Regions from separate parts of the Streptomyces sp. NPDC001339 genome, predicted to be linked through region 2. Evidence: riboswitches for the same ligand, from Rfam matches in the RefSeq annotation. Region 2 holds a riboswitch; each other region holds the start of a gene.
The links. Region 2 has a riboswitch for thiamine pyrophosphate ahead of thiO (glycine oxidase ThiO). Riboswitches for the same ligand answer to the same signal wherever they lie in the genome.
Positions count from the first base shown of each region.

Region 1 (10,478 bases), on a different contig from region 2:
AAGTGCGGAGCGGCGGGCGTTGGCAACGGCGAATGGTGAAGCCGCCTCTTGCCCCACCGTGATCGGCCGGGGTGGTGGCACTCCGGCTGCTGGAGCCAGCAGCTCGAGGCGATGGCTGCGCATCGGTGCTCCCTGGGCGGTCACCGATGAGCCGGAGCGGCCGTCGGTGGAGAAGCAGGCCGACTTTCGTACCGCGGCGCACGCTCATGCGATCGGGCAGTGTCTGGTCGCGCGGATTGACGAGGCATCAAGGAAGAGGAGCGTCGCGCGCGGCGCGCCATCCAGTCCATGGCACCCATCTCCACGCGTAGCGCGGGGGATCTGCTGCACCGCGTGGATACGGTCCGTCGCGGTCAGGTGGCCGTCGAGTATCAGGAATATGCCCTGGGGAACGGCGTGTTCGGCGGTCCCCCTCCAGGTCGGGGCGGCGGCCGCGACGTCGACGGTACCCCTTCGCGCCCATGAACTGCACCGATTGCGATCCGTTACGGAGTGACTACGCAAAATGACGGAGGTGATACTAACGACGCTCGGCTTCTCTATCAGTATCTGAAAACTCACTCCTTGTGATCTTTCTGCCTGTGGCAGACGATGGCGTCCACAGGGCTATGGGGGATGTTTCCCGGCCATCTCCGATCGAGTGCGGGGCAGTAGTAGATGACCGACACAGTTCAGGCAGAAGTGATCATGAGCTTCGTCGTCTCGGATGAGCTCGCGTTCCGGATTCCGGTGCAGCTGGACTTCGACAGCGCCGATCCGTACGCGGTCCGGCTCACCTTCGATCTGCCCGGCGATGCGCCAGTGACCTGGGCGTTCGGACGTGAGCTGCTCCTCGACGGGCTGAGTCGGCCGTCTGGTGAGGGCGATGTGCGCGTCGAACCGGCCTCCCCCGAGCACCTCAGCGATGTCCTCATCAGCCTTCAAGTGGGCATCGAGCGCGCCCTGTTCCGGGTCAGCGCGGCGCCGCTGGTGGCGTTCCTGGACCGCACGGACCGGCTCGTACCGCTGGGCAAGGAGGAGGTCTGCGACATGCTCGAGGCCGTCCTCGACCGGATCCTCACAGAGGCACCCGCCGGCTGACCCCGCCGGCTGACCCCGCCGGCTGACCCCGCCTCCTGCCGCACCGCTCCCTCTTGGGCCGCCCCGGGTGCGCCGGTCGTGCTTGACCTACCCGGGTACGCCCGTCATGCCCCGTACCCGGGTACTTCCGCCGTCTGCTGTGGGGTCCGTACGCCTCACCTCTTGCGCCGTCGGCCGCGCCCGCCCCGCCGCCGCGACCGGCCACCCGCCGCTCTCGCCTCCGGCCCCGCTCCCGTACCTCCCGACGCGTCCGGCGCGCCAAGCCGCTTGCGGTCCGCCGAGACGACCAGGGTCGCCAGCAGCGTCGTCAGGGGGACGGAGGCGACCAGGCCGATGCTGCCCACGAGCGTGCGGACGATCTCCTCCGCGACCACCTCACTCGAGGCGACGGTACCGACGCTGCTCTGTGCGATCGAGAACAGCAAAAGCAACGGCAGCGCGGCCCCCGCATAGGCCAGGACAAGGGTATTGACCACGGACGCGATATGGTCCCGGCCGATCCGCATCGCCGCTCCGTACAGCGCCCGCCGCCCGGCCGACGGATCCGCCTCCATCAGCTCCCACACCGCGGCGGTCTGGGTCACCGTCACATCGTCGAGCACGCCCAGTGACCCGATGATGATCCCCGCCAGCAGCAGGCCGCGGATCTCGAGGTTCGGGTACAGGCCGTGTACCAGGCTGGTCGTGTCGTCCGTTTCGCCGGTCAGCAGTGCCCAGTTGATGAACACCGAGCCGAGCAGCCCGATCAGCAGCAGCGAGGCCAGGGTGCCGAGCACCGCCACCGACGTACGGGCCGTCAGCCCATGGCACATGTACAGCGCGATCAGCATGATCGCGCTGCCCCCGACGACCGCCACCAGCAGCGGATTGGAGCCCTGCAGGATCGCCGGGAGGATGAACAGCGTCAGCACGAGGAAGCTGGCCGCCAGCGCCACCAGTGCGAGCACTCCGCGCAGCCGGCCGACGATCACGACCGCGAGAGCGAAGATCGCCGCCAGCACCCACATCGGAAGGGTCCGGTCGACATCGGTGACCGAGTACTGCAGCTCCTTCGGCGCTTTGGGCGAGTACGCCACCACCACCTCCTGCCCGGTCGTATAGCGCCGCAGGGCGTCCGGCGTCACCACCGTCTGGAAGGTCCGTCCGGCGTTCTCTCCCGTGGTGACCTTGATCGTCGCCTGCTGGCAGGGCTTGCCCTCGGCTGCTCGCCCGGCAGGTGGGTGCTGCCCGGGCGGCGCTGACGGCTCGGACGGCTGCTGTGCGTGGACGTCCGCGCAGTTCACCTCCACCACCTTGACGACCCTGGCCTGCTCCGTCGGTTGGTCGAAGCCGACGCCGGACGGTTTGTGCGGCGGTGCACCGCCCGGCCAGAGCACGACCAGTCCGACCGCCACCGCGGCCGCGAACGGGATCAGCACCGCCGCGATGACCTTGCGCAGATGCCGGGAAACAGGGGTGGCCGGGCCGTGCCCGTGTGTGTGGGAATGCGGGACGGAGTGGTGGTGCGACTCGTGAGGGCTCACGGCGAGATCATCGCAAGACTTCATGGGGCCCCCTGTTCACCCCGCCGCAGCGGCCGCTACCGTGGTGGCACCTTTGCAATCGCGGGAGCTCGGAGCACCGGGCTGAGAGGGCGCTGACCGCCATCCCAGCGATGTTTCACGTGAAACGTCGACGGATGGGAGCCGCTGCGTCGACCGCCGAACCTGTTACCGGGTAATGCCGGCGTAGGGAGTTGGGTCTTTATGACTCTGCAGGATGCACGCACGCCCACACACGACAACGGTGCCGGCGACAGCAACGAGCCGCGGATCGGCTGGCACAAGGGCTATGTCTCCGGATCGCGGCCGGATCTCAGGGTCCCGGTCCGGCGGGTGCACCTCACCAACGGCAAGGACGTGACGCTCTACGACACGTCCGGGCCGTACACCGACCCCGCCATCGAAACCGATGTCCGGCGTGGCCTCGCGCCGCTGAGGGAGAACTGGATCATCGCCCGCGGCGACACCGAGGAGTACCCGGGCCGCCCCATGCGGCCGGAGGATGACGGCCTCAAGCACACCTCACCGCGCGGCGGGCTCAAGAACCTCGACGCGGTCTTCCCCGGCCGCCCCCGCCAGCCGCGCCGCAGCCGTGACGGCGCTGTGGTCACGCAGCTCGCCTATGCGCGGCGCGGCGAGATCACTGCGGAGATGGAGTACGTCGCACTCCGCGAGAACGTCACGCCGGAGTTCGTCCGCGAGGAGATCGCGGCCGGGCGTGCGGTGCTGCCGGCCAACGTCAACCACCCGGAGATCGAGCCGATGATCATCGGCAAGAACTTCCTGGTGAAAGTGAACGCCAACATCGGGAATTCGGCGGTCACTTCCTCCATCGAGGAGGAGGTGGAGAAGATGACGTGGGCGACGCGCTGGGGCGCCGACACGGTCATGGACCTCTCCACGGGCCGCAACATCCACACCACCCGCGAGTGGGTGCTGCGCAACTCCCCCGTCCCGATCGGTACCGTCCCCCTCTACCAGGCGCTGGAGAAGGTCGACGGCAAGGCCGAGGAGCTGACCTGGGAGATCTACAAGGACACCGTCATCGAGCAGGCCGAACAGGGCGTCGACTACATGACGGTGCACGCCGGTGTGCTCCTGCGGTACGTACCGCTGACCGCCCGCCGCAAGACCGGCATCGTCTCCCGCGGTGGCTCGATCATGGCTGCCTGGTGCCTGGCGCACCACAAGGAGTCTTTCCTCTACACCCACTTCGAGGAGCTCTGCGAGATCCTCGCCGCGTACGACGTCACCTACTCGCTCGGTGACGGCCTGCGCCCCGGCTCCATCGCGGACGCCAACGACGAGGCGCAGTTCGCGGAGTTGAAGACGCTCGGCGAGCTGAACACCATCGCCAAGCGGCACGGTGTACAGACCATGATCGAGGGTCCGGGCCATGTCCCGATGCACAAGATCAAAGAAAACATCGACCTCCAGCAGGAGATCTGCGAAGAGGCCCCGTTCTATACGCTCGGCCCGCTGACCACCGACATCGCGCCCGCCTACGACCACATCACCTCCGGTATCGGCGCGGCGATGATCGCCTGGTGGGGCACGGCGATGCTCTGCTACGTCACGCCCAAGGAGCACCTGGGCCTCCCGGACCGCGACGACGTCAAGACCGGCGTCATCACCTACAAGATCGCGGCCCATGCGGCGGACCTGGCCAAGGGCCACGCCGGCGCCCAGGAATGGGACGACGCCCTCTCCGACGCCCGCTTCGAGTTCCGCTGGGAAGACCAGTTCAACCTGGCCCTGGACCCGGACACGGCTCGGGCCTTTCACGACGAGACGCTCCCCGCGGAGCCGGCGAAGACGGCCCACTTCTGCTCGATGTGCGGTCCGAAGTTCTGCTCGATGAAGATCAGCAGAAGCATCACAGAGCAGTTCGGCGGTGACGAGTCCGGCGCCACGGACGAGGAGATCGCTGACGGCATGCTCCAGAAGTCCAAGGAGTTCGCGGCCTCGGGCAACCGGGTGTACCTGCCGCTGGCGAACTGAGCCCGGCGAACGTACTGGCCCGCGACCTCACGGTGGAGGCACGGGCCGGTACGTCACCCTGAGCGGATGCCGGATGCCGGATGCCGGATGCCGGATGCCGGACGGCGACGCCGCTCCGGTCGTCCGCCGCGAGCATGGAGGGCTCCGGCGAGGGGAGAGCGAGGGCGCCTCGTCATGGGCCGAAAGGGCGGAATCCGGGACCGGCGCGGTCTCCGCGGGCGGCGCGGTGGAAGACCTTCCGGCGGCGGTACAGAGCCGTCGGCGGTGCGGAACCGCCCTGTTCGTGCTGTCCCGACCGGGAAAGGTAGAGATGATGCTGACGAAGAAACATGCTGCGGCGGTGCTCACGGCCGTGCTGGCGGTCGGCTGCGTGACCACCAGCGCATGGGCCGCGGACCCGCCCCGCCCGGAACCCAAGAAGAGCGCGCCCCGTCATACGGGCGATGTCTCCGAGTGCCCCGGCGGCGGCCCCCAGCAGCAGAGCGGCGATACTCCCATCCTCGGTGGACTGGTGACCGGCGGACTGCTCGGTGAGGCTTTCAGCAGGTCTCATCTTTGCAGGATCGAGGTCTCCGTGGTCGACCGCGAACCGGGGCGCGGCGACGTCCTCGCCTGACGAGTGGTTCGCCCGACCGCCATTGCGGCACGGCCTCCCCGGGGCGGCTATTCCGGGGTGTGGTCCGTCCCGCCGTGGTCCGGGCTGGTGAAGTCGGGGCTGGAGTAGTGCGGGCGGGAGGCCGATGAGCCGCGGTCGGGACTGGTGAATTCGGGACGGGTGTAGCCGAGGGTGGGGATGCGGCTCTCGGGGGCCGTGGTGCGGCGCGGGACGTAGCGGACGGGGTCGTCGTCCGAACCGGAGGGCCGGTTGCCGTCCGGCTCGGCCAGGGCCTCCCGGAGGAAGGGCAGCAGACCCCGTTCCAGGAGGGCGTGCCGCCAGGCCTCGCGGGCGGCGTCCAGCGCCTCGCCCCGCTCATCGGCTCCGGCGCTCTGCGCGGACGAGCCGTTGCGCAGCGCCGTGACGAGCACGCCGCCCATCGCGACGAGTGCCCCGGCGGCGGCGAAAGCCGCGAAGGTCCAGCCCACGCTGATCAGCGACTGTGCCAGGGAGCCATCGGGGCTGATCACGCGCAGGACGTAGCCGATGAGGAGAAAGAGCACGGCGGCGATACCGGCGAGGACCGGGGCGAGGACGCCGACCATCGCAGCCAGTCCGGCACCGGTGTTCTCCGCCTCGGCCACGGGGGGTCCGGTGGCCGGACCCTGTCCTTCGCCGGCCCCCTCGTCCGGTGCCGGGCCGTGCGCGCCGGTGCCGGACGGCCCGGACACCGGCGCGCGCGACGCGGCGCGCAGCTGTACGAAGCGCTGGTATTCGGCCGTGGCGCAGGCGGCGATGGCGGTGGTCGCGTTGAGCGCCATCGTGCGCAACTGCTCGGTGGTGAGGTGCTTTCCGGCGATGGCGCCGGGGTCGTCCGGGCGGTGTGCGGCGGTACGCAGCGCCTCATCAAGGAGCCGCGCGAACTCCGCGCGGTCCTCGTTCAGCAGGTGCGGAGCGCTGTTCATGTGCATCCCCCGATGCTCCGTAGAGCCGTACGGCCGGCATGGGCCGGGCGGTGGGCGGAAACGGAGGAGAGCCTGCTACGGATAGACAGATGGTAGAGCGCCTCCGGCATGGGGTGACAGAGAGTTTGCGGAAATTGAGTACTGCCGCGACCGGATTCCGCCCGTGCCGCCTCCCGTTTCCGACCTGACCGGCCACCCGCCGGCCTGCCTCCACACCCGTCCCCGGAACGCTCAGTCGGGTACGGGCAGTTGAACGACCAGCAGCTTTCCGGCCATGGTGATGCCGCCGTCCATGGCGATGGCCAGACCATCGGCGTAGACATGCGGACCGTCGACCGTGATGCCATCGCTCTCGTCGTCCTCCGTGCCGACCTCGCCCAGCAGATACGGGATCGGGCTGTGGCCATGGACGACGCGGTCGCCGCCGTATGTGTCCAGGAGCTCGCGGACGGCCTGGGCGCCGGAGGCCTCGTTACGGAAGGCGAAACGCTTGGTGAACTTGCGGAAGAGATCCCAGACTTCGTCGGCATCACTGCGGGTGAGGACCTCGTGCACGGTGTCGTTGACGGCCTCGATGGAATCGCCGTAGTCGAGGTAGGCGGTCGTGTCGGAGTGCACGAGCAGATGCCCGTCCTCCTCCATCACGGCGTCCAGCCGAGCCATCCACTGGAGGTGGTGGTCCTCCAGACGGTCCATGTCGTTCTTCTGGCCGCCGTTGAGGAGCCAGGCGGCCTGGAAGGAGGCGGTACCGGCACCGGACTGGACCGGGGTGTCGCCGAACCGCTTGGCGCCCAGCAGCAGCAGCTCGTGGTTGCCCATCAGGGCCTTGCAGTAGCCGCCGGCCGCCGCGGCCTGCGCGGACAGCTGCATGACCAGGTCGATCACGCCGATACCGTCCGGGCCGCGGTCGGTGAAGTCGCCGAGGAACCAGAGCCGGGTGTTGCCCGCCGCCCAGTTGCCGTCGGCGTCGATCAGGCCCTCGGCGGCAAGTGCCTCCCGCAGCTCGTCGTGGTAGCCGTGCACATCGCCGACGACGTACAGCGGGCCCGGTCCGTCGGCCGCGTGCGAGTCGGGTTCCGCTTCGGGGGCCGGGACGACGGCCGGGCGGTCGATGAGGGTGTCCGTACGGTCCGGGTCGACGACGGGGAGGTCACGAGCGGTCGGGGTGTAGTCCTCGGCCGGTGCTTGCGGGACGCCCTGCTCGGACCGAGTGGAGAGCTGGGGGAACATGGGCGGCGCGGGCGGGGGCTCGGCGGGCGCGTGGAGCGGAGGGCCGACGGGCGGGATGGGAGAACCGCCGGATGTGCCGGCGGGCGTTCCGGGCAGCGGAGCGGACTCCGGAGTCTGTCCCGCCATGGTCCACACCATGGGTCCCTGACTGGCCCCCTGAGTCATCGACCCCTCCACCGTCGCGCCGCCGTGCACCTCTCGGACCCGTGCCTGGTCGACGGCGGTCCGCGGTGTCGTCCGCCCATCATAGGAATGCCGGTCGCGGGTTGTGACGCACCCGGGGGTGATCAATACGGCGGGGCCCGGCATTCGCGGCTGTTTTCTCCCGGGATCACCCTGTTTTTTCCCGGCAGACGGGGGGCGCCCGGCGTCGGCCGGTACGCCCGTCCGTAGGTGACGTCCGTGGGTGACGTCCGTGGGTGTGACGGCAAGCTCAGTCGCCGGCGGGTCCCCGCGGCGGGCTGACGGTCGTCCTGGGGGAGCGCCGCTGGGATGAGGTCCGCACGATCAGATCGGTCGGTATCACCTGTTCGACGGGCCGCCCGTTGTCGAGCCCCTCGATGGCGTCGATGAGGATCTGGACGACGGCGGTGCCGATACGGCGCGGCTTGAGCGACAGGGTGGTGATGGATGGCTCGGTGTTCGCGTAGACCGTGGACTCGCTGCAGCAGACCAGCAGCAGGTCCTCCGGTACCCGCAGGCCGTAGCGCCGGGCGGCGGCGAGCAGATCGGTGCCGTTGGGGTCGAAGAGCCCGTAGACGGCGTCCGGCCGGTCCGGGCGGGCCAGCAGCCGGTCGGCGGCGACGGCGCCCGCGCACGGGTCATGTGCCGGGTAGGACTCGTACACCGGGTCCTGGCCGACCCGCTCGCACCAGCGCAGATAGGCGGTGGTCGACAGCCGGGTGTAGGTGTCGGTGGTGGTGCCCGTGAGCAGGCCGATACGGCGGGCGCCGGCGTCGGCGAGGTGGTCCAGCAGGCCGAGGACGGCGGCCTCGTGGTCGTTGTCGACCCAGCCGGTGACCGGCAGGGTGCCTCCGGGGCGGCCGTCGGAGACGACGGGGATGCCGTGCCGGACGAGTTCGGTGACGACGGGGTCGCCGTCCGCGGGATCGATCACGACGGTGCCGTCCAGCGCGACGTTGGACCACACGTCGTGGCGGGAGGTCGCGGGGAGGATGACCAGGGCGTACCCGCGGGCCAGCGCGGCGGAGGTGGCGGCTCTGGCCATCTCGGCGAAGTACGCGAACTCGGTGAAGGTGAAAGGTTCATCCCCGTACGTGGTCACGGTCAGGCCGAGGAGCCCCGACTTGCCGGTACGGAGCGTGCGGGCGGCCGCGGACGGGCGGTAGCCCAGCCGGTCGGCCACCTCGCGGACATGGCTACGGGTGGCATCCGGAAGCCGGCCCTTGCCGTTGAGCGCGTCGGAGACGGTCGTGATCGACACACCGGCTGCGGCGGCCACGTCCCGGATGCCCGCCCGTCCCAGTCGGCGACCGGTCGACCGGCTCACCTGATGCTTCCCTGCTGCTGTCATGGCGAGCCGATAGTAGGGCTCAATACGGCCATTCGCGGGGCTCGGCCGACGGCTGTAGGAAGGCACGTTTCTGCAAGGTGATCATGCGTCAATTGCCTGTGAAGTCAATAAAGTTGGTGATCGCGTGGATAGTTCAGGGGGATATTCGCCGCCTCTGCCTGCCGACAGGTTCAGGTCTCAAAGAGGTCTCAAGTCACCTTGACGAGGGATGCGCGCCACGGCGCGAGCCACCGGCGCGCACTCATCCGGGGGGCGCGCTCCGGAGGCCGTGCGCAGCGCCGCCCGGGCGGTGGGCGGCCGGGCGCGGGTGGGGTGCGGCGCCCGCACCGGCGACGACTGGGGCTGCCGTCGGACGGGGGAATCCTCATAAGGTGTGCAGTATTGGAGATGAGCGGGACGGTTCGAGGAGGACCAGCGGTGAGCGAGAAGACCCCGAAGCTGCGTGCTGCGCTGGACGGCATTCCCACCTACAAGCCGGGCAAGCCGGCGCCCGCCGGTGAGGCCGTCACCTACAAGCTGTCCTCCAACGAGAACCCGTATCCGCCGCTGCCCGGGGTCCTGGAGAGCGCGGTGACCGCCGCCGGTGAGTTCAATCGCTACCCGGACCTGGCGTGTACGGGCCTGATGGCGGAGCTGTCGGAGCACTTCTCGGTGCCGCTGGAGCATCTGGCGACCGGCACCGGATCGGTGGGTGTGGCCCAGCAGCTGGTCCAGTCGACGGCCGGACCGGGCGACGAAGTGATCTACGCCTGGCGGTCGTTCGAGGCGTACCCGATCATCACCCAGGTCTCCGGCGCCGCTTCCGTGCAGGTCCCGCTGACCTCCGATGAGGTGCACGACCTGGACGCGATGCTGGCCGCGGTCACCGACCGGACTCGGCTGATCTTCGTCTGCAACCCCAACAACCCGACCGGCACCGTCGTCCGCCGTGCGGAGCTGGAGTCCTTCCTGGACCGGGTGCCGGGCGATGTCCTGGTGGTGCTGGACGAGGCGTACCGCGAGTTCATATGTGACCCTGAGGTGCCGAACGGTATCGATCTGTACCGGGACCGCCCCAATGTCTGTGTGCTGCGCACCTTCTCCAAGGCGTACGGCCTGGCTGGGCTGCGGGTCGGCTTCGCGGTGGCGCACGCGCCGGTGGCCGCGGCGCTGCGCAAGACGGCGGTGCCGTTCGGAGTGAGCCAGCTCGCGCAGGAGGCGGCGGTGGCGTCGCTGCGCAGTGAGCCGGCGCTGCTGGAGCGGGTCGATGCGCTGGTGGGGGAGCGCGCTCGGGTGGTCGAGGCGCTGCGCGGTCAGGGCTGGACCGTCCCCGAGACGCAGGCGAACTTCGTCTGGCTGCGGCTGGGGGACCGGACGGTCGACTTCGCGGCGGCCTGTGAGCGGGCCGGCGTGGTCGTACGGCCGTTCCCCGGCGACGGGGTACGGGTGACGATCGGCGAGACCGCGGCGATGGACCTGTTCCTCCAGGCCGCGGAGGACTTTCGCAAGGCGCTGTAAGCCGTTGCCGGCCAGGTAGCCGCTTGGGGGCGCTG
Region 1 covers NZ_JBIAWT010000004.1:500,744-511,221, forward strand. Annotated here, with positions in the region: gene ACFY12_RS14450 (SsgA family sporulation/cell division regulator) at 658-1,080, shown strand; gene ACFY12_RS14455 (YibE/F family protein) at 1,236-2,627, opposite strand; TPP riboswitch at 2,675-2,831, shown strand; gene thiC (phosphomethylpyrimidine synthase ThiC) at 2,826-4,622, shown strand; gene ACFY12_RS14465 (hypothetical protein) at 4,696-5,238, shown strand; gene ACFY12_RS14470 (hypothetical protein) at 5,286-6,188, opposite strand; gene ACFY12_RS14475 (metallophosphoesterase) at 6,414-7,538, opposite strand; gene ACFY12_RS14480 (LacI family DNA-binding transcriptional regulator) at 7,846-8,946, opposite strand; gene hisC (histidinol-phosphate transaminase) at 9,364-10,443, shown strand.
Region 1: it holds a riboswitch for thiamine pyrophosphate, as region 2 does, so the genes downstream of both, thiC (phosphomethylpyrimidine synthase ThiC) here and thiO (glycine oxidase ThiO) in region 2, are expected to answer to the same signal.

Region 2 (10,478 bases):
ACGTGGAACAGCCGCTGGTAATTCGGCAGGCCGTCGAGGAAGAGAATCCGGTCGGTGAGCACCTCCGCGTGCTTCATCTCGTCGAAGGATTCGGCGCGGGTGTACTTCGCGAGCTTCGTCCAGCCGAAGTTCTCCTGCATCTTGGCGTGCAGGAAGTACTGGTTGATCGCGGTCAGCTCGGCGGTCAGCTGCTCATTGAGGAATTCGAGGACCTCGGGGTCGCCCTGCATGGCTGCGGGCTCCTTCCACGCGAGTAACTGGGCAGGTGCCGCGCATCCTCGCACCGGGCGGAGCGAGACGTCCAGTAAGTTCACGCTTAGTGGGAGTTGTCCGATTCGCTCCATCCCTGGTCATCGGCACCCCTTCCGGTCTGACAACATGGGGGCATGGGTCAGCCGGAAAGCCGCGAAGAGGAGCATCCTCAGCTGCCTCCGGGGCAGCGGCTGCAGCGGGGCTGGCCGGTGACGCACTACGGTCCGGTGCCGAAGTTCCGCGCCGAACGCTGGGAGTTCCGGGTCTTCGGCGCCACCGCTGACGGTGAGAAGCACTGCTGGTCGCACGAGGAATTCACAGCGCTGCCGTATGCCACGGTCGTCGCCGATATGCACTGTGTGACGAAATTCAGCATGCTGGGGGCCGAATGGGGCGGGGTGCTCACCAAGACCATCCTGGATCTCGCACCGCCCGCGCCCGATGCCACCCATGTCATGGTGTGGGCCGAATACGGCTTCAGCTCGAATCTGCGGCTGGCGGATTTCACCGCGGAGAAGTGCCTCTTCGCCACCCACCGCTCCGGTGAACTGCTCACCGCCGAGCACGGCTTCCCGGTCCGCCTGATCGTCCCGCATCTCTACGCCTGGAAGGGCCCCAAATGGGTCCGCGGTATCGAATACATGCGGGCCGACCGCCGCGGCTTCTGGGAGGAGCGCGGCTATCACAACCTGGGCGACCCATGGAGCGAACAGCGCTACTCCTACCAGGAGGAACCGGGGGAGGGCCCCGAGCTCTGAGGCGCGGGGACCCCGATCGGTCCCGGGGGCCCTGACCGGCCCCGGGGACCCCGCGCCTGGAGCTCGGGGGCGGTGCCCCTCAGCGGGCGCGCAGCTGCTTGAGGCGGGCCACGTCCGCCGCATGTCCTTCCTTGCCACCCGGTGTCTCCACGACCAGCGGCACCCCGTCCGTCGCCGGGTGCGTGAAGAGCTCCGCGAACGCTTCGGCACCGATATGACCCGCACCGATGTTCTCGTGCCGGTCCTTGTGGGCGCCCGCCACATCCTTGGAGTCATTGGCGTGGATCAGCTTCAGCCGGCCCTCGCCGGTGACCTCCACCAGTTCGTCCAGCAGCGCCTTCGTCCCGCCCGGCGCCGCCATGTCGTGCCCGGCCGCGAACGCGTGACAGGTGTCGAGGCACACCCCGAGCTTCGGGTGCCGGTCCAGCGCGTCGAAGTACGGCCCGAGATCCTCGGCCCGCGCGCACAGTGAGGCGCCCTGCCCCGCCGTCGGCTCCAGCAGCAGCCAGGGGTCATCGGGGTGCTCCAGCTCGTCGAGCAACGGCCGCATCCGCTCCCTGACCTGCGCCATCGCCACCTCCCGGGGCCGTCCGCCGGTCGCCGACCCGGTGTGCACCACCACCCCGAGCGCGCCGATCTCCCGGCCGCGCCGCAGCGAATGGCGCAGTGAGGCCACCGACCTGTCGACCGTCTCCGCGGTGTGCGAGCCGAAGTTGATCAGGTAGGGCGCATGGACGTACACCGGCATCCCCTGCTCCGCGCAGGCTGCCCGGAACGCCTCGTCCTGCCCGGGGCTGCCCGGCAGCGTCGCCCAGCCGCGCGGATTCGCCACGAAGACCTGCACGGCCTCGTCACCCATCTCGCGGGCGTACGGAATACCGGTCTTCGCCAGACCGCCGGCCACCGGCACATGGCCACCGACCGGATTACGGGCACGGGCACGCTGCTCGGCGCCCTTGGGGAGGGGAGATCTGCTCACCCTCCCAGGGTGCCAGGTGCCCGGACGGCGGCGGCCGGGGCATCCGGTGGTTCCCGTAGGGGGCGGTCGAACAGATCCCCTAAGGGATGCGAGGCCCCCCTGCGGGGCCACAACCGGGCAGGGGTGGGAGGTATTCCCGGAGCCTCGCAGCCCCGGAGCCCCGGAGCCCCGGAGCCCCGCAGTCCCGCAGTCCCGGAGTCCGCAGTCCCGCGATGCCGTGACGGCGTGACGGCGTGACGGCGTGACGGCGTGACGGCGGAGGCTAGAGAGCTCCCTTGAGCTTGATGGTGATCGTGCCGCCCTTCGGTGCCTGCCGGCCGGGCTCGACCGACTGCCAGTCGACCTCGTCCTGCGGGAAGAGCCACGGCTTCCGCACCTCGACCCGGAAGCCGAGCGCGGTCAGCTCCCGCTTCGCGTCCTCGGTGTGCTTGCCGGTGACGTCCGGGACGGTGACCATCTCCGGGCCCTTCGACAGCGTCAGTGTGACCGTCTCGCCCTTGCCGAGTCTGCCGTCCGCACCCGGGCTCTGCCGGGCCACGGTGTCCTTGTCCTGCGGTGCGAAGACCGGCTGGTCCGCGAACCGCACCTCGAAGCCGGCCGCGCGGAGCGTGGCCTCGGCGTCCGCGCGGGCGCTGCCGATGACACTCGGCACCTGGACCGCGGAACCCCGGCTCACCGTCAGTGCCACCGCCGTATCGGGCTGCCGCTTGCTGCCCGCCACCGGGTCCGTACGGATCACCGACCCCTTGGCGACCTCATCGCTGAACTCCCGGCTCACCGTGCCCGGCACCAGACCGCGGTCGCGCAGCCTGCGCTTGGCGTCCGCGAGCGGGGTGCCGGACAGGTCCGGGACGTCGACGATCTCCGGACCGCGGGAGATCACGATCGTCACCGTGCCCGTACCGCGGATCCGCTGACCGGTCCCCGGCTCGGTACGCATCACATGTCCGCGCTCCACGTTGGCGCTGAAGTCCCGCCCGAGCCTCACCTCCAGACCCGCGTCCCGCAGTGTCTTCGCGGCCTTGGCCTGCGGCATGTCCAGCACCGCCGGGACGGTCGTGAACTGCCCGGCGCTGACGTACCAGACACCCGTACCCACCCCGAGGACCAGCAGCACAGCGGCGATGACCGTGGCCAGCCGGTGCCGCTGCAGCAGCCCGCCGAGGGCCGCCCGGGAGGCCGGGGACGGCGGGGATCCCGGCTGCGGGCGCAGCCGGGTCGTCCGCTCCGCCGGCGGTACCTCCAGCACGCTGGTGCGGTTCAGCTCCGCCTCGTCCGTCCCGGGCAGCGGCAGCTGCCGCGGTATCACGTCAGTGGGCTCCGACCCGTCCCCGGCCGCCCCCGGGAGCTGCCCCCGGCCCGCCGCTCCCGTGGCACCGGAGCCGCCCGCGGACACCTCCCTGGCCTGCGGCGGTACCACGTCCAGCTGCTCGTCCGTGAGCTCCGCACGGGCCTCCCGCGCCGAGGACAGCAGCGCCACCGCGTCCTGCGCGCGCTGCTGCGGATCACGGGCGGTGGCCAGCGCGACCAGGGCGTCCAACTGGGGCGCGAGCCCGGGCACCAGCCCGGAGGGCGGCAGCACGTCCTCGTGCAGATGCTGGTAGAGCACCTGCGCCACCGAGCCGCCCGTATGTGGCTTGCTGCCGGTCAGCATCTCGTAGAGCACCACGCCACAGGCGTAGACGTCGACCCGGGCGTCCGCGGTGCCGTGCTCCAGCTGCTCGGGCGCCAGATACGAGACCGTCCCCAGGACGGAGCCGGTCGTCGCGGTGGTGTTCGTGTCCACCGCGCGCACCAGGCCGAAGTCGGCGACCTTGACCCGGCCGTCGTCGCCGATCAGGACGTTCTCCGGCTTCATGTCTCGGTGCACCAGCCCCGCGCGGTGCGCGGCGCCCAAAGCGGCCAGTATCGGCTCCAGGATGTCCAGCGCGACCCGCGGCCGCAGGGCGCCCCGCTCGCGCAGTACGTCGCGGAGCGTGCAGCCGGCGACGTACTCCATCGCCAGGTAGACGTACGTCCCGTCCGTGCCCTGGTCGAAGACGCCCACCACATTCGGGTGCGACAGCCGCGCGACCGACTTCGCCTCCCGGATGAAGCGCTCCACGAACGCCCCGTCCTTGGCGAGGTCCGGGTGCATCACCTTCAGCGCGAGCACACGGTCGAGACGGGTGTCCACGGCCCGGTAGACCGTGGCCATACCGCCCGCGGCGATGCGCGCCTGGACGCGGTACCGGCCGTCGAGCAGCTGGCCTACGAGGGGGTCTCGGAGCGTCGTATCCACGGAAGGGGAGTCTAGGGGAGTCTCTTCGTAGGTCGTCGGTGTGCCGTAGCGCCCGAGGTGGCACCGCCTGCGGAGGGCGGCCGGGCGTGAAGGCAGGCGCTAAAAGGCAGGCCTCTCGGGGTCGAGGTCCGCCACCCCCTCCGTCGGCGACGACGCCAGCGCGAAATGGCGGCGGGGGATCCGCCCCGCCCGGTGTGCCAGGCGGCCGGCCGTCACCGCGTGGCGCATCGCGGCGGCCATCAGTTCCGGTTCCTGCGCGCGGGTCACCGCGGACGCCAGCATCACCGCCGCGCAGCCGAGCTCCATGGCGAGGGCGGCGTCCGAGGCGGTGCCCGCGCCGGCGTCCAGGATGACCGGGACGCCGGCCCGTTCGGTGATCAGCTGGAAGTTGTGCGGATTACGGATGCCCAGGCCGGAGCCGATCGGTGAGCCCAGCGGCATGATCGCGGCGCAGCCCACGTCCTCCAGCTTGCGGGCCAGCACCGGATCGTCGTTCGTATAGGGCAGGACGGTGAAACCGTCGTCCACCAGGGTCTCGGCGGCGTCCAGCAGCTCGACCGGATCGGGCAGCAGGGTGTGCTCGTCGGCGACGACCTCCAGCTTGACCCAGTCCGTGCCGAGCGCCTCCCGGGCGAGCCGGGCGGTGAGCACCGCCTCGCCCGCCGTGAAGCAGCCCGCGGTGTTGGGCAGTACCTGGATCTTGTGCCGTTCCAGTACGGACAGCACCGAGCCCCGTACGGTCGGATCCAGCCGCCGCATGGCGACCGTCGTCAGCTCCGTGCCGGAGGCGATCAGCGCACGCTCCAGGACGTCGAGGCTGGGCGCGCCACCGGTTCCCATGATCAGACGGGAGCCGAAGACCGTGTCGGCGAGGGTGAGAGTGTCGGAGGCCGCCGAGGCCGCCGAGGCTGTGGAAGGCGCGGAGGCTGCGGAGGGCCCGGAGGGCGTGGAGGCCGTTCCCCGGGAGAGTGCCGTATCGGACATATCGGTGGATCAGCCTCCCTGGACCGCGGTCAGCACCTCGACGCGGTCGCCGTCGCCGAGTGGGGTGGCGGACCACCGGGTGCGCGGTACGACGACGTCGTTGACCGCCGCGGCCACCCCGGAGGGCGCCGTGGACAGGGTCGCGACGAGCCGGTCGAGGGTGAGCCCGCCGGGGATCTCCCGGGCCTCTCCGTTGACGGACACCGACAGGGCGGGGGCGGGGGAACTTCCCTGACTCATACGGACTGCTCCTCCAGGAAGCGGGGGCGCTCGGTCCCCGGAGCGGTGACGGGGGTTCCCCCGTGCGGTTCGGGTGTGGGGGACGTGGACGCGGGCGAGAAGCGCGCGGGGGTGAAGGGACGGGCCTCCTCGGGCAGGCTCCCGGTGGTCAGCACCTCGGCCATCACCTCACCGGTGACCGGCGTCAGCAGCACACCGTTGCGGAAGTGGCCGGTGGCCAGGTGGAGGCCGGGCAGTTCGGTCGGCCCGAGGAGCGGGGCGTTGTCGGGGGAGGCGGGGCGCAGCCCGGCGCAGCTCTCCACGAGCGGCAGCTCGGTGATGCCGGGGACCAGCTCATGGGCGTCCCGCAGCAGCTCGTAGACCCCGCCGGCGGTGACGGTGGTGTCCCAGCCCAGCTCCTCGCTGGTGGCCCCGACGACCAGTTCGCCGTTCTCCCTCGGCACCAGGTAGACGGGGTTGCCGCGGACGACGGCCCGTACGGTGCGCGACAGGAAGGCGGGGGAACCGGGAGGCACGTCCGGCAGCCGCAGCCGCAGCACCTGGCCCTTGACCGGCCGCACCGGTGGCAGCAGCTCCTCGGGTACCCCGGCCAGCCGGCCGCTGTGGCTCCCCGCGGCCAGTACGGTCTGCCCGGCCGGTACCCGCGTGCCGTCGGCGAGCCGGGCGCCCGAGGCGCGGCCGCCGTCGATCGTCAGCCGTTCGGCCGGGCTCCGGTGGAAGACCACCCCGGCCCGCTCACAGGCCGCCAGCAGGGCGCTCGCCAGCCGCCGCGGATCGGCCTGGTGGTCGCCGTCGACCCGCAGGCCGCCGCGTACGCCGGGGGCCAGCATCGGCTCCAGACGGCGGCACTCGCGGCCGGTGAGCCACTGCGAGTCCAGGACCGAGCGGACCTGGAGGGCGTGCAGTTCGCGCAGGTGGGCGCGGTCGTCGGCGTCCAGCGCGACGGCCAGGGTGCCGCATCGCCGGTAGCCGATCCGCTGCCCGCTCGCCTCCTCCAGCTCCTCGGCGAACCGGGGGTAGCGGCGTGCCGAGGCGAGGTTGAGGCCCAGCAGGGTCTGCTCGCCGTAGTGGAGCTCGGTGACCGCGGCCAGCATCCCGGCCGCGACATGGGTCGCGCCGCCCCCGGGCGCGGGGTCGGCCAGTGCGACGGTCAGTCCGCGGCCGGCCGCCCGCCAGGCGGTGACCAGGCCGATGAGGCCGCCCCCGATGACGAGCACATCGGGGTGCCCGGTAGCGGAGGGCGGGGGTGCGGCAGACGGTGTGACGGCAGGTACAGCAGGTACGGGTACAGGTTCAGGTACAGGTGGATGCATGGGCGTTCAGCCCCTCCCTTCGCCGGCATGACCCGGATCAGGTTCGTACGGTCGGAGGCCGGCCAGCCTCCCTCTCAGCCCGGTACGTCCGGGCTCCCGCGAGTGCGTGTGCCCGTCACCCTAGTACGGGGGTGCGAGGCGCCGTAAGGCGACGTACGGGTGCGCGTGCTGGCGCCCCGGCGTGCGGGGTACGGTTCCGCGCCCCGCACACGGAGAGTGACGGTGTGTCAGAGATCTCCTTGTGTGCCACGTGAGCGGCTCGGCGCACCGGCCTAGAGTGATCGGGTGAGCGAGCAGAGCAGCGAGCAACACAGCGACCAGAGCAGCGGGCAGGGCGGCGAGCGGAGCAGTGGGCGGAGCGTGTCCTCTCCGTCCCCGGACCAGCCGCCGCGGGTGGTGATCGTCGGCGCCGGAATCGCGGGTGTGCAGACCGCGGTCGCCCTGCGCGAACAGGGCTGGCGCGGTGCGATCACCCTGTTCGGCGACGAGCCCCACCAGCCCTACGACCGGCCCCCGCTGTCCAAGTCGGTGCTGCTGGGCAAGGCCGACGGCTCCGCGTTCGACGTGGACTTCGCAGGGCTCGGCATCGACCTCCGCCTCGGCTGCCGGGTGACCGCCCTGGTGCCGGACGACCACCGGGTCGAGACGACCGAGGGCCCGGTCCGCTACGACCACGCGGTGATCGCGACCGGCGCCGAACCGATCGCCCTGCCCGGCAGCGCGGGCCTGCCCGGCGTCCACCTGCTCCGCACCCTCGACGACGCCGAGCGGCTGCGGCCGGTGCTCGCCGCCCGGCGCCGCATCGTGGTCGTCGGGGCCGGCTGGATCGGCGCCGAGTTCGCCACCGCGGCACGCGAGACCGGCTGCGCGGTCACCGTCGTCGAGGCCGCCGACCGCCCGCTGGCCGGCGCGCTGCCCGCCGAGGTCGCCGACCGGATGACCTCCTGGTACGCGGACGCCGGAGCCGAGCTGCGCACCGGGGCCCGGGTCGCCTCCGTCACCACCGGGGCGGTCACCCTCGCGGACGGCACCACGCTGCCCGCCGACGCCGTGGTCGTCGGGATCGGCGCCCGGCCCGCCACCGCCTGGCTGGCCGGCTCCGGCGTGGAGCTCTCGCCCGAGGACGGCTCCGTGCTCGCCGACGAGCGGCTGCGCACCTCCGTGGCCGATGTCTACGCGGTCGGCGACTGCGCTTCCTTCCCGTCCGCCCGTTACGGCACCCGCCTGCTGGTCCACCACTGGGACAACGCCCTGCAGGGCCCCCGGGCAGTTGCCGAGAGCCTCACCCGGGGCGAGGCCGGGGGAGTGGTCTACGACCCGGTGCCGTACTTCTGGTCCGAGCAGTTCGGCCGGTTCGTGCAGTACGCGGGCCACCACGGTGACGCCGACGAACTCGTCCGGCGCGGCGACCCGGACACCGCCGCCTGGTCGGTGCTCTGGCTCCGAAGCGAAGGGGGCCTGCGCGAAGCGCAGTCGGATCGGGGTGGTGGCGGGCGACGGGCGGGCGGACGGTTGGTCGCGCTGCTGGCGGTGGGGCGGCCGCGGGACCTCGCCCAGGGCCGCAAGCTCATCGAGCGGGGCGCGCTCCTCGACCGGGAGCGGGCGGCGAACGCGGCCGTACCACTGAAGGCCGCCGTTCAGTAGACGTCAGGAGGCCGTCCGCAGGAGGCCGTTCAGCAGCCGTCCGGCGCGTCCGGTAGCCGCCTGGTAGCGGCGGGCGCGCCGCGGGGTGCCGTCACTCTCCGGGGTGCCCACCGCCCCTGATGGCGATGCCCGGCTACCGACTGTCAGTGCGAGGTGGCAGGCTTGTCCCGTGACCGAGATTGACGCAAAGATCGATGGACTCGTCCCCGCCTGGCTCACCCTCCCCGACATCGCCGAGAGGCTCGGCGTCGAGGTGACCCGCGTGCGGCAGCTGGTCAAGGAGGGCCAGCTCATCGCGGTGCGCCGCGGCGAGAACCGGGCGCTCCATGTGCCCGCCGATTTCATCAAGGACGACAAGGTGGTCAAGGGCCTCGTCGGTACCCTCACGCTCCTCAAGGACGACGGCTTCACCGACGAGGAGATGCTGGAGTGGCTGTTCACCGCGGATGAGACCCTGCCCGGGACCCCGGCGCAGGCGCTGCGCGAGAATCGCGGCACGGAGGTGAAGCGCCGGGCCCAGGCGCTCGCCGTGTGACCCGCCCGGTGCGGCGCACTCAGGACCGCGACCGCACCGCCACCCACGCTTGACCACATCCGAGGGGTGTACGGACCGGAAGGCCCGGTCCGTACACCCCCGACCTGGGGGGACTCCACCCGATGACCACCGCACGCCAGGCCCTGTCCGACGCCCGCCTCTACCTCTGCACGGACGCGCGAACGGCCCAGGGCGACCTCCCGGAGTTCCTGGACGCGGTGCTCTCCTCGGGCGTGGACATCGTCCAGCTGCGCGACAAGGGCATGGAGGCCGGCGAGGAGCTCAGGCACCTGGAAGTGTTCGCGGACGCCTGCCGCCGGCACGGCACCCTGCTCGCGGTGAACGACCGCGCGGACGTCGCCCACGCCATCGGCAGCGATGTGCTGCACCTCGGGCAGGGCGATCTGCCGGTCCCGGCCGCCCGCGCCCTCCTCGGCCCGGACGTCCTCATAGGCCGCTCCACCCACGCCGAGGCCGAGGTGGACGCCGCGATCGCCGCCACCGGAGTGGACTACTTCTGCACCGGCCCGTGCTGGCCCACGCCCACCAAACCGGGCCGTCACGCTCCCGGCCTCGACCTGGTCCGCTACGCCGCGAAGCGCGCTTCCGAACGCCCGTGGTTCGCCATCGGCGGTATCGACGCCGGCAATCTGGACGAGGTGCTGGAGGCCGGTGCCCGCCGCGTCGTGGTGGTCCGCGCCCTCACCGAAGCCGACGACCCGGGCGCCGCGGCCGCCGCCCTGTCCCGGCGCATCCGCACCTGGAACGCCTAGTAACGCCTAGTAATGCCTAGTACCGCACTGCGCCCGGTATTGCACCGAACCGTGCCGCACTGCATGGCCGTCTGCGCCAGCCGCACCGCATGGCCGTCTGCCCCTGAAGAGGGGTTTGGCCTGGTGACGGGCCCGTGTGCCGGGGGGTGTCCAATCCGTGGACGGGAAACGGACCAACCAGGCATTACGTCGAACACGGTTGGTGTGTGTCCGGCCGCTGGTTAACCTGCCGGTATGGCCCTAGGTACAGCTTCCACCAGGACTGATCGCGCGCACACGGTGCGCGAACTGCTCGCCTCAGGCAAGCAGTCCTACTCATTCGAGTTCGCCGCCCCGAAGACCGAGAAGGGTGAGCGGACCCTGTGGAACGCCATTCGCCGGATCGAGGCCGTCGCGCCGACCTTCGTCTCCGTGACGTACGGCGCCGGCGGCACCTCCCGTGACGGCACGGTACGCGCCACCGAGCGCATCGCCACCGACACCACCCTCACCCCGGTCGCCCATCTGACCGCGGTCAACCACTCCACAGCGGAACTGCGCAACATCATCGGCCAGTACGCCGACGCCGGGATCCGCAATATGCTCGCGCTGCGCGGCGACCCGCCCGGCGACCCCATGGGCGAATGGGTCAAACACCCCGAAGGCCTCGGCTACGCCGCCGACCTGGTCGAGCTGATCAAGGAGTCCGGTGACTTCTGCGTCGGGGTCGCCGCCTTCCC
Region 2 covers NZ_JBIAWT010000007.1:317,396-327,873, forward strand. Annotated here, with positions in the region: gene bfr (bacterioferritin) at 1-230, opposite strand, end outside; gene ACFY12_RS22320 (sulfite oxidase-like oxidoreductase) at 387-1,010, shown strand; gene ACFY12_RS22325 (deoxyribonuclease IV) at 1,090-1,989, opposite strand; gene pknB (Stk1 family PASTA domain-containing Ser/Thr kinase) at 2,252-4,270, opposite strand; gene ACFY12_RS22335 (thiazole synthase) at 4,370-5,254, opposite strand; gene thiS (sulfur carrier protein ThiS) at 5,264-5,494, opposite strand; gene thiO (glycine oxidase ThiO) at 5,491-6,711, opposite strand; TPP riboswitch at 6,805-6,917, opposite strand; gene ACFY12_RS22350 (NAD(P)/FAD-dependent oxidoreductase) at 7,201-8,451, shown strand; gene ACFY12_RS22355 (Rv2175c family DNA-binding protein) at 8,621-8,986, shown strand; gene thiE (thiamine phosphate synthase) at 9,109-9,759, shown strand; gene metF (methylenetetrahydrofolate reductase [NAD(P)H]) at 9,994-10,478, shown strand, end outside.

Region 3 (10,478 bases), on a different contig from region 2:
CCGTCCTTCATCACCACGACCCGGTCGGCGAGCGCGAAGGCCTCGCCCTGGTCGTGGGTGACGGCGAGCACGGTCGTACCCAACTCCCGGAAGAGCCGCCGGAGTTCGACGACGAGCCGTTCCCGCAGGCCGCGGTCGAGCTGGCCGAGCGGTTCGTCCAGCATCAGCAGACGGGGGCGGGGGGCGAGGGCGCGGGCCAGGGCGACCCGCTGCTGTTCGCCGCCGGACAGGGAGGCCACGGCGCGGCGTTGGGCACCCGGCAGCCCGACGAGGTCCAGCAGCTCGGCGACCGTACGCGCCCGTTCGGCGCGCGAGGAGCGCCGCATCCGCAGCCCGAAGGCGACATTGCCCGCGACGTCGTGCTGCGGGAAGAGCTGGTGGTCCTGGAACATCAGGCCGACGCCGCGCCGGTGCGCGGGCACCGCCGACTGGTCCCGGCCCGCCAGCAACACCCGTCCGGCATCGGCCTGCTGGAGACCGGCCACCACTCTCAGCAGGGTGGACTTGCCGCTGCCGGACGGCCCCAGGACGCACACGATCTCCTGTGCGGCGACGTCCAGGTCCACCGCGTCCAGCGCGGGACGCCCGGACGTGCCGAAGCGGACGGTCACCCCGCCCAGCCGCAGCAGCTCCCGCGCGGTGGTGCCGTCCTGCGGCGTGGTGCCGGCCTGTGCCGCGGTGCCGGCCTGCGCGGCGGTGCCGTCTCGTGCCGTGGTGCCGTTCTGTGCCGTCATCTAGAACTCCCCGGAGTGGTGAGTACGGGCGCGCTCCAGAGCCAGCAGGGCGCCGGCGCACACCACCATCAAGAGGGTCGAAAGGGCCATCGCCTGGCCGTAGTTGAGCTCGCCGGCCCGCCCGAGCAGCCGTGCCACGGCCACGGGGAGTGTCGGACGGTCGGGCCGGGCGAGGAAGACCGTCGCGCCGAACTCGCCGAGCGAGACGGCGAAGGCGAAACCGGCCGCGATCAGCACGGCCCGGCGCACGATCGGCAGATCCACCTCGCGCCACACCCGCCACGGCGAGGCGCCGAGTACGGCGGCGGCCTCGCGCAGCCGCCCGTCGACGGCCCGCAGGACCGGCAGCATCGTCCGGACCACGAAGGGCACCCCCACCAGCGCCTGGGCGAGCGGGACCAGCCACCACGAGGCGCGCAGGTCCAGCGGCGGCTCGTCGAGGGTGATCAGGAAGCCGAAGCCGACGGTGACCGCGGAGACGCCGAGGGGCAGCATCAGCAGGGCGTCGAAGCCGCGGACGAGCCGGCCGGCCGCTCCCCCGTCCGGGCGGGTGCGGACGGTCAGCGCGGCGGCGGCCAGTCCGCCCACCACCAGCGCGATCGCGGTGGCGGCCGCCCCGTAGGCGAGGGAGTTCCCGACGGCGTCCAGGGGGGCGACGGCGAAGGTGCTGTCGGAGTTCGCGGCGGAGCCGAGTGAGGTGTAGAAGACCGCGCTGTGGCCGTCCGGGCCGGCGAACGACCGTTCCACGAGCACGGCCAGCGGCGCGATCAGCAGCAGGGCGATGACCAGGAGCGTCCCCCACAGCAGCGCCCACTGGCCGCGGCCGCGCGGCCGGTGCGCGGTCCGTGCGGCGTCGACCAGCCGCAGCGCGGATTCCCTGCGGCGCACGGTCCAGGCGTGCAGCGCCAGTACGCCCAGTACCGCCGCGAACTGGATCAGGGTGAGGACCGCGGCGGCCGGCAGGTCCAGGAAGTCCGCGGTCTGCCGGTAGATCTCCACCTCGAGTGTGGAGAAGGCGGGGCCGCCGAGGATCTGCACCACCCCGAAGGAGGTGAAGGTGAAGAGGAAGACCATCAGGGCGGCGGCGGCGACGGCCGGTCCCAGGGCGGGCAGGGTCACCCGCCGCCAGGCCGTGAACCATCCGGCGCCCAGCACCCGCGCGGCCTCTTCCTGCCGTGGGTCGAGCTGCGCCCACAGCCCGCCGACGGTGCGTACCACCACCGCGTAGTTGAAGAAGACGTGCGCCAGCAGGATCGCCCATACCGAGGTGTCCAGGCGCACGCCCCACAGGTCGTCGAGGAGTCCGCCCCGCCCGGCCAGCGCCAGGAAGGCGGAACCGACGACGACGGTCGGCAGCACGAACGGGACCGCCACGACCGCCCGCAGCAGCTGTTTGCCGGGGAAGTCGAAGCGGGCGAAGACATACGCGCCGGGCAGGGCGATCAGCAGGGTCAGCGCGGTCGAGGCGGCGGCCTGCCAGAAGGTGAACCACAGCACATGCGCGATGTCCGGGTCGCCGAGCACCGCCCCGAACCGGCCGAGCTGCCACTGCCCGCCGTCCTTGAGCCCCCGTCCGACGATCGCGCCGACCGGATAGCCGAAGAACAGCGCGAAGAACGCGAGCGGCACCGCCATCAGGCCGAGCCGCACCGCCGTGGTCCGCAGGGCCCCCCGGCGCCGGGGGGCGGCTACGTCCGTTGCTTCCGTTGCTTCCGTTGTTTCCGTCACTTCAGTACGAGCGAGGACCACTGCTTGATCCACCGTTCACGGTTCTTGGTGATCGTCTCGGGGGCCAGGGTCATCGGCTTGTCGATCGTCGCGCCGTACCTGGTGAACAGCTCCGGCACCTTGGCGTCCCGGCGTGCCGGGTTGACGAACATCTGGAGCGGCACGTCCTCCTGGAACCGCCGGCTCAGGAGGAAGTCCAGCAGCGCCTTGCCGCCCTTCTCGTTCTTCGCGCCCCGCAGGAGCCCGCCGAACTCGATCTGCCGGAAGCAGGTGCCGGTCGCGACGCCGACGGGGGACTCCTTGGGTGCGGGCTTCTTGCCGAGGACCTCGACGGGCGGGCTGGAGGCGTAGGAGACGACCAGGGGCTTGTCGCCCTTGCCCTTGCCGGCGGCGGAGCCCGAGAACCGCTCGTTGTAGGCCTGCTCCCAGCCGTCGACGACCTCGACGCCGTTGGCCCTGAGCTTCTTCCAGTAGTCCGGCCAGCCGTCGTTGCCATAGGCGGCGACGGTGGCGAGCTGGAAGGCGAGACCCGGTGAGGAGGTCGCGGCGTTCTCGGTGACGAGCAGCCCCTTGTACTGCGGCTTGAGGAGATCGTCGAAGCTCTTCGGCGGCGCGATGCCGTGCCGGGTGAAGTACTCGCGGTCGTAGTTGACGCAGATGTCGCCGTAGTCGAGGGGGGTGACGCGGTTCTGGTCCTGGTCGAGCCGCAGCGCTTCGGGGACGTCGTCCAGCCCCTTGGCTTTGTAGGGGGTGAACAGGCCGGCGCTCAGACCACGGGAGAGGAGGGTGTTGTCGATACCGAAGAGGACGTCGCCCTGCGGGTTCCCCTTGGTCAGGATCGCCTGGTTGACGGCCTTGCCGGCGTCGCCGCCCTTGAGGACCTTCACCTTGTAGCCGCTCTCCTTCTCGAAGGCGGCGAGGACGGACTTGGAGGCATTGAACGAGTCATGGCTGACGAGGGTGACGGTCTTGGCGTTCGTGCTCTCCCCGCCCGTGCCGCCGCATCCGGCGAGCGCGGTCATACCGACCGCGGCGGCGACGGCTGTCGCGGTGATCCTGCTGGTGGTGCTCACTGATGTCCTCCTGGCTGGCCAGGAAGAGACGCGGCCCCGCCTGGTGTCCGCGGCTCACGGCATCCGTACGCCCGGGGACGTACGGATACGGAGGGGACTCCGGGCAGGGCGCAACAGCATGAGTTGACGACCGAACTTCCTACCCGGAATGACCCGGGCGAGGTTCAAGGGTCTGCGGGCACCGTAGGGCTACGACGACTCTACGACGCTTCCGCACTCTCAGCGCTGTGGCGCTCCCCTGTCGGAATGTGCGTTTCGGAATGTGCGTGTGTTCGACCACACCGTACCAGCGGGTGGTCAGCGCTCCGAGGCGGCCAGCTGCCCGCAGGCGCCGTCGATCTCCTGACCACGGGTGTCACGGACGGTCACCGGCACCCCGTGCGCCTCGATGGCCCGCACGAACGCCCGCTCGTCCTCGGGGCGCGAGGCGGTCCACTTCGACCCCGGGGTGGGGTTCAGCGGAATGAGGTTCACATGGACGCGGTTGCCCTTGAGCAGCCGTCCCAGCAGGTCACCGCGCCACGCCTGGTCGTTGATGTCCCGGATCAGGGCGTACTCGACCGAGATGCGCCGCCCGGACTTCTCGGCGTACTCCCAGGCCGCGTCCAGTACCTCGCGCACTTTCCAGCGCGTGTTGACGGGCACGAGGGTGTCGCGCAGTTCGTCGTCCGGTGCGTGCAGCGAGACCGCGAGCCGGCACTTGAAGCCCTCGTCCGCGAACCGTCGCATCGCCGGGACGAGGCCGACCGTGGAGACCGTGATGCCCCGCTGGGACAGTCCCAGTCCGTCCGGTTCGGGGTCGGTGAGCCGCCGGATCGCGCCGACGACCCTGTTGTAGTTGGCGAGCGGCTCGCCCATCCCCATGAAGACGATGTTGGACAGCCGCGCCGGACCGCCCGGCACCTCGCCGTCGCGCAGCGCTCGCATCCCGTCGACGATCTGGTGGACGATCTCCGCGGTGGACAGGTTGCGGTCCAGCCCCGCCTGCCCTGTGGCGCAGAACGGGCAGTTCATACCGCAGCCGGCCTGCGAGGAGATGCACATGGTGACCCGGTCCGGGTAGCGCATCAGCACCGACTCGACGAGCGTGCCGTCGTGCAGCTTCCACAGGGTCTTGCGGGTGGTGTCGTCGTCGCACGAGATGTGGCGTACGACGCTCATCAGGTCCGGCAGCAGTTCGCTCGCCAGCTTTTCGCGCGCCGCCGCCGGGATGTCGGTCCACTGCGCCGGGTCGTGTGCGTAACGGGCGAAGTAGTGCTGCGAGAGCTGCTTGGCGCGGAACGGCTTCTCGCCGATCGCGGCCACCGCCTCGCGGCGTTCGGCGGGGCTGAGGTCGGCGAGGTGCCGAGGGGGCTTCTTGGCGCCGCGCGGGGCGACGAACGTCAGCACACCGGGTTCGGGCGGTGCCATGGGCGGAACTCCTCGTTGCGACGGGGGCGGATGATCTCCGCTGTCGCGGAGCCGGGGGCAGGGCGATGCCGGAACCCGGAGATCTCGCAGGTCAGGGCCGTCCGCGCGGTGGCGGGGCCGGAAAAGGGCCCGCTGCCGACGGCGACGGGCCCTTCCAGGGTACCTGGGGCCGTTCAGCCCGCCCCCACGAAGATCACAAACAACAGCCACACCACCGGGGCCGTCGGCAGCAGGGAATCCAGCCTGTCCATGATCCCGCCATGGCCGGGCAGCAGGGTGCCCATGTCCTTGATGCCCAGATCGCGCTTGATCATGGATTCGCCGAGATCGCCGAGGGTGGCGCTGGTCGCGACCGCGAGGCCGAGCAGCAGACCCTGCCACCACGCGCCATCGGTGATCAGGAACTCCATGCACGGCGCGCCGACGGCCATCGCGAAGAGCACCGCGCCGACGAGCCCCTCGCGGGTCTTGCCGGGGCTGATCCGCGGCGCGAGCTTGTGCTTGCCGAACCGCCAGCCGACCGCGTACGCGCCGGTGTCGCTGACGACCGTCAGCAGCAGGAACATGAACACCCGCCACGGCCCGTCGTCGGCGGCCAGCATCATCGCCACGAAGGTCGCCAGGAACGGCACGTAGAACGCCGAGAAGACGCCGGCGGTGACGTCCCGCAGATAGTTCTCCGGGGCCTCGGTCATCCGCCACACCAGGACGGCGAGTGCGGTGAGCGCCATCGCCACCCAGGCGCCCTCGGCGCCGCGTACATATCCGGCGATCACCATGGCGGTGCCGCCGACCGCGAGCGGCACCAGCGGAACCCGGATGTCCTTGCGCTCCGCCAGCCGCGAGGTCAGCTCCCACAGCCCGACGACGACGGCGATCGCGATCACGCCGATGAAGACGGGCTTGTAGACGAAGAGCGAGGCGAGGATGACCACGCCGAGCCCGACACCGACCCCTATCGCGGCCCGCAGATTGCGGCCCGCGCTCTTCTTCTGGGGCTTCGCTGCGTCCGCCGGACGGTCGGACCCGGGGAAAGAGGTGGGCATGGGCTCCTGCGGCTCTTCATCGCGGAACAGGGGGCCGCTCCGTCGAGCAGCCCCCCGGTCGTCCGGGCGGTCCCGGTCATCCCGGATGTCCCGATGTTCCCGGTCGTCGTCCTGGTGTCCGCCTGGCTCGGGCACGATGGGCATGGGCCGAGTCTGCGCCGCACCGCCCCAGTCGTGCACGGGACCCGCCGAGGCGGGCGGCGCCACCCCGCGAAGCGAGGAGGCCGGTCCATGGTCGGGCGGTCCCCATCGACCGGCACCGGCCGAGGCCCCCCAGGATGACTTGTTCATCAGACCTCGAGGAGCTCGGATTCCTTGTGCTTGAGCAGCTCGTCGACCTGCGCGACGTACTTCGCGGTGGTGTCGTCGAGCTCCTTCTCGGCCCGGCGGACCTCGTCCTCGCCGGACTCCTTGTCCTTGACGAGCTTGTCGAGGGCGTCCTTGGCCTTGCGGCGGATGCTGCGGATCGAGACCTTCGAGTCCTCGGCCTTGTTCTTGGCCACCTTGATGAACTCCCGGCGGCGCTCCTCGGTGAGCTCGGGGAAGTTCACGCGGATGATGCTGCCGTCGTTGCTCGGGTTGACGCCGAGGTCGGAGTCGCGGATCGCCTGCTCGATGTTGCGCAGCGCGCTCTTGTCGAACGGCGTCACCACGGCCATCCGCGGTTCCGGAACCGAGAACGATGCCAGCTGGTTGATCGGCGTCATCGCGCCGTAGTAGTCCGCCACGATCTTGTTGAACATCGCCGGGTGCGCACGTCCGGTGCGAATCGCGGCGAAGTCCTCCTTGGCGACCACGACGGCCTTCTCCATCTTCTCCTCGGCCTCGAGGAGGATCTCTTCGATCACCACTTGCTCCTGGTCTTTTCGGTAAGAAGCAGAGCCTCGCCCCTGCCGCGCGTGTACCTGCACGGTGTCCGACCGGCAGGCCGTTGTCCATCCCCTGCCGAGGTCATCCCCCGGCCGGGGCTGCCGCCCGTACGGGCCGATGCCCGTACGGAATCACGGCAGTTGGGGCCGTCAGGCCCGGGTGCTCTGATCGCTGACGAGCGTGCCGATCTTCTCACCCTTCACCGCACGCGCGATGTTGCCCTCGGCGAGCAGTTCGAAGACGAGGATCGGGAGCTTGTTGTCCCGGCACAGGGTGATGGCGGTGGCATCGGCGACCTTCAGGTCGCGGGTGATGACCTCGCCGTATTCGAGAGCGTCGAACTTGACCGCGTCCGGGTTCTTCTTGGGGTCGGAGTCGTAGACCCCGTCCACGCCGTTCTTGCCCATCAGCATGGCCTCGGCGTCGATCTCCAGGGCGCGCTGGGCGGCGGTGGTGTCGGTGGAGAAGTACGGCATGCCCATACCGGCCCCGAAGATGACGACCCGGCCCTTCTCCAGGTGGCGCACCGCGCGCAGCGGAATGTACGGCTCCGCGACCTGTCCCATGGTGATCGCCGTCTGGACGCGGGAGTCGATGCCCTCCTTCTCCAGGAAGTCCTGGAGGGCCAGACAGTTCATGACCGTACCGAGCATGCCCATGTAGTCGGACCGGGCACGGTCCATGCCGCGCTGCTGGAGCTCGGCGCCGCGGAAGAAGTTGCCGCCGCCGATCACGATGGCGATCTGGTAGCCGTCGCGCACCACGGCGGCGATCTCCCGCGCCATCGCGTGCACGACGTCGGGGTCGACGCCCAGTCCGCCGCCGCCGGCGAACGCCTCGCCCGACAGCTTCAGCAGGAAGCGCCGACCGCCGCCGGTACCGGCGTGGTCCGTGTGCGCGTCGTCACCGTGATTCATTGAGCTCTCCTCGTGCACATACGAAGAAGGCCATTGCCGTGGGTCTGGTCCAGATCCCTGTGCGGCAATGGCCTCCTCGTCACATCTGCGGCCGGCCGTTGAGCGGCCGACTGCGTACGACCCTAGCGGGGTCGTAGGTCATTCGCTGCCTTCGCGGCAGGCTCAGGCGCCGACGCGGATGCGCGAGAAGCGCTTCAGCGTGACACCGGCTTCGTCCAGAACCTTCTGGACGGTCTTCTTGTTGTCCTTGGCGAACGGCTGCGCCAGCAGCGTGTTCTCCTTGAGGAAGCCCTTGACCCGGCCCTCGATGATCTTCGGAAGGGCAGCCTCGGGCTTGCCCTCCTCCTTCGCGGTGGCCTCGGCGACCCGGCGCTCGTTCTCGAGGACGTCGGCCGGGACCTCGTCCTCGGACAGGAACTTCGGACCGAACGCGGCGATGTGCTGCGCGATGTCCTTCGCGACCTCGGCGTTCTCCTTGTCCAGCTCGACCAGGACGCCGACCTGCGGCGGAAGGTCGGGCATGGTGCGGTGCATGTACGCCGCGACGAAACCGTCGGCGAACTGCGCGAAGCGGTTCAGGACGATCTTCTCGCCGAGGGTGGCGTTGGCCTCGTCCACGTACGCCTGGACGGTCTTGCCGGCCTCGATCTCGGAGGCGAGCAGCGCCTCCAGGTCGGCGGGACGGGTCGCGGCGGTGTGCGCGGCCAGCGCGTTGGCGACGGCCTGGAACTTCTCGCCCTTGGCGACGAAGTCCGTCTCGCACTTCAGCTCGACGAGCACGCCGGCGGAGTTGTCGTCGGCGATGACGGAGACGACGGCACCGTTCTCGGCGGTGCGGCTCTCGCGCTTGGCGACGCCCTTCTGGCCCTTGATGCGCAGCAGCTCGACGGCCTTCTCGACGTTGCCCTCGGCCTCGTCCAGCGCCTTCTTGCAGTCCAGCATGCCGGCGCCGGTGAGCTCGCGGAGCTTCTTGACGTCAGCGGCGGTGTAGTTCGCCATGTTCTGTGCTTCTCTTCCCGAATTCTCGAAGTCGAAAGATCTACGGGTGGACGGCGGGGGTGGCGCTCGTCGCGCCCTCCCCCGCCGTCGTCAACCGGTCCTGAGGTCAGGCCTGCTCGGCGTCAGCCGGCTTCTCGGCCTCGGCCTCGGCCTCGGCCTCAGCGGGCTTCTCCTCGGCCTTGGGGGCCTCGGCGTCGGCCTTCTTCTCGCCCTCGAGCAGGTCGCGCTCCCACTCGGCCAGCGGCTCGGCGGCAGCCTTGTCGCCGGGCTTCTGGTCGCCGGTGGCGGCGCCGGAGCGGGCGATGAGGCCCTCGGCGACGGCGTCGGCGATCACGCGGGTGAGCAGGGTGACGGAGCGGATCGCGTCGTCGTTGCCCGGGATCTTGTAGTCGACCTCGTCCGGGTCGCAGTTGGTGTCGAGGATCGCGACGACCGGGATGTTGAGCTTGCGCGCCTCACCGACGGCAATGTGCTCCTTCTTGGTGTCCACGATCCAGACGGCGCTGGGCACCTTCTGCATCTCGCGGATACCGCCCAGGGTCTTCTCCAGCTTGGCCTTCTCGCGGGAGAGGACCAGGAGCTCCTTCTTGGTGAGGCCGGAGGCGGCCACATCCTCGAAGTCGATCTGCTCGAGCTCCTTCAGGCGCTGCAGGCGCTTGTAGACGGTCGAGAAGTTGGTCAGCATGCCGCCGAGCCAGCGCTGGTTCACGTAGGGCATGCCCACGCGGGTGGCCTGCTCGGCGATGGCCTCCTGGGCCTGCTTCTTCGTGCCGACGAACATGACGGAGCCGCCGTGGGCGACGGTCTCCTTGACGAACTCGTAGGCGCGGTCGATGTACGACAGCGACTGGAGCAGGTCGATGATGTAGATGCCGTTGCGCTCGGTGAAGATGAAGCGCTTCATCTTCGGGTTCCAGCGGCGGGTCTGGTGCCCGAAGTGGACGCCGCTCTCCAGCAGCTCCCGCATCGTGACGACGGCCATGGCCGTACTCCTCGTTGTTCTCGGTTCCACTGCGGCCGGCCGGCCGCGGTGCCTGACGCCCCGACGCGCCTGCCGGGGATGACACCTTGCGGAGCCGTCCGAGGACCGAGGGGCGCGGCCGTCGTGCTGCCCGAACGGGACTGCTGCACTGACGGCGGGGCGTGCGAAGTCGACCCGGTGACCCGGATCGCCATCAGAAGTGTACGGGACTGCCGACGCGCCGGGCGACACGCACCATTTCGAGCCCCGGGAGAGTGAGCCCGGGCCCCCGGCCGGGTGACGCCGTTGTCCACAACCGCCCGCTTGTCCACAGCTTCGGACCAAGATCCCCGCGCCGCCGAGCATTCCGTCACTGTCGAGCCATGCGAAACGACACAGGACACACGGCGCGGCCCGCGGCGCGGCATGCGGCACGGCACACGACCCGGCATGCGGTGGAACCCCGCAGGGGACGCGACGTGCGGCACGGCATGGGGCAGCACACCGGGTACGACCTGCGGCACGGCATGCGGCACGGCATGCGTCAGCAGGACGCGCGACGTGGGCCGCAGCAGGACGCACGGCGTGGAGCGCCACACGAGATCGCGATCGCGTCCGGCCTCCACGACAGGCCACCGGCAGGTAAGGATCAGGGCGCAGGCAGAGATCAGGGCACAGGCAGAGATCAGCGCGCAGCTGGGGATCAGGGCCAGGGGCAACATCGCCGACCCCACCGCCGC
Region 3 covers NZ_JBIAWT010000001.1:106,777-117,254, forward strand. Annotated here, with positions in the region: gene ACFY12_RS00425 (ABC transporter ATP-binding protein) at 1-734, opposite strand, end outside; gene ACFY12_RS00430 (ABC transporter permease) at 735-2,384, opposite strand; gene ACFY12_RS00435 (thiamine ABC transporter substrate binding subunit) at 2,459-3,535, opposite strand; TPP riboswitch at 3,654-3,785, opposite strand; gene rlmN (23S rRNA (adenine(2503)-C(2))-methyltransferase RlmN) at 3,833-4,945, opposite strand; gene ACFY12_RS00445 (phosphatidate cytidylyltransferase) at 5,119-6,282, opposite strand; gene frr (ribosome recycling factor) at 6,282-6,839, opposite strand; gene pyrH (UMP kinase) at 7,011-7,778, opposite strand; gene tsf (translation elongation factor Ts) at 7,941-8,777, opposite strand; gene rpsB (30S ribosomal protein S2) at 8,884-9,759, opposite strand.
Region 3: it holds a riboswitch for thiamine pyrophosphate, as region 2 does, so the genes downstream of both, ACFY12_RS00435 (thiamine ABC transporter substrate binding subunit) here and thiO (glycine oxidase ThiO) in region 2, are expected to answer to the same signal.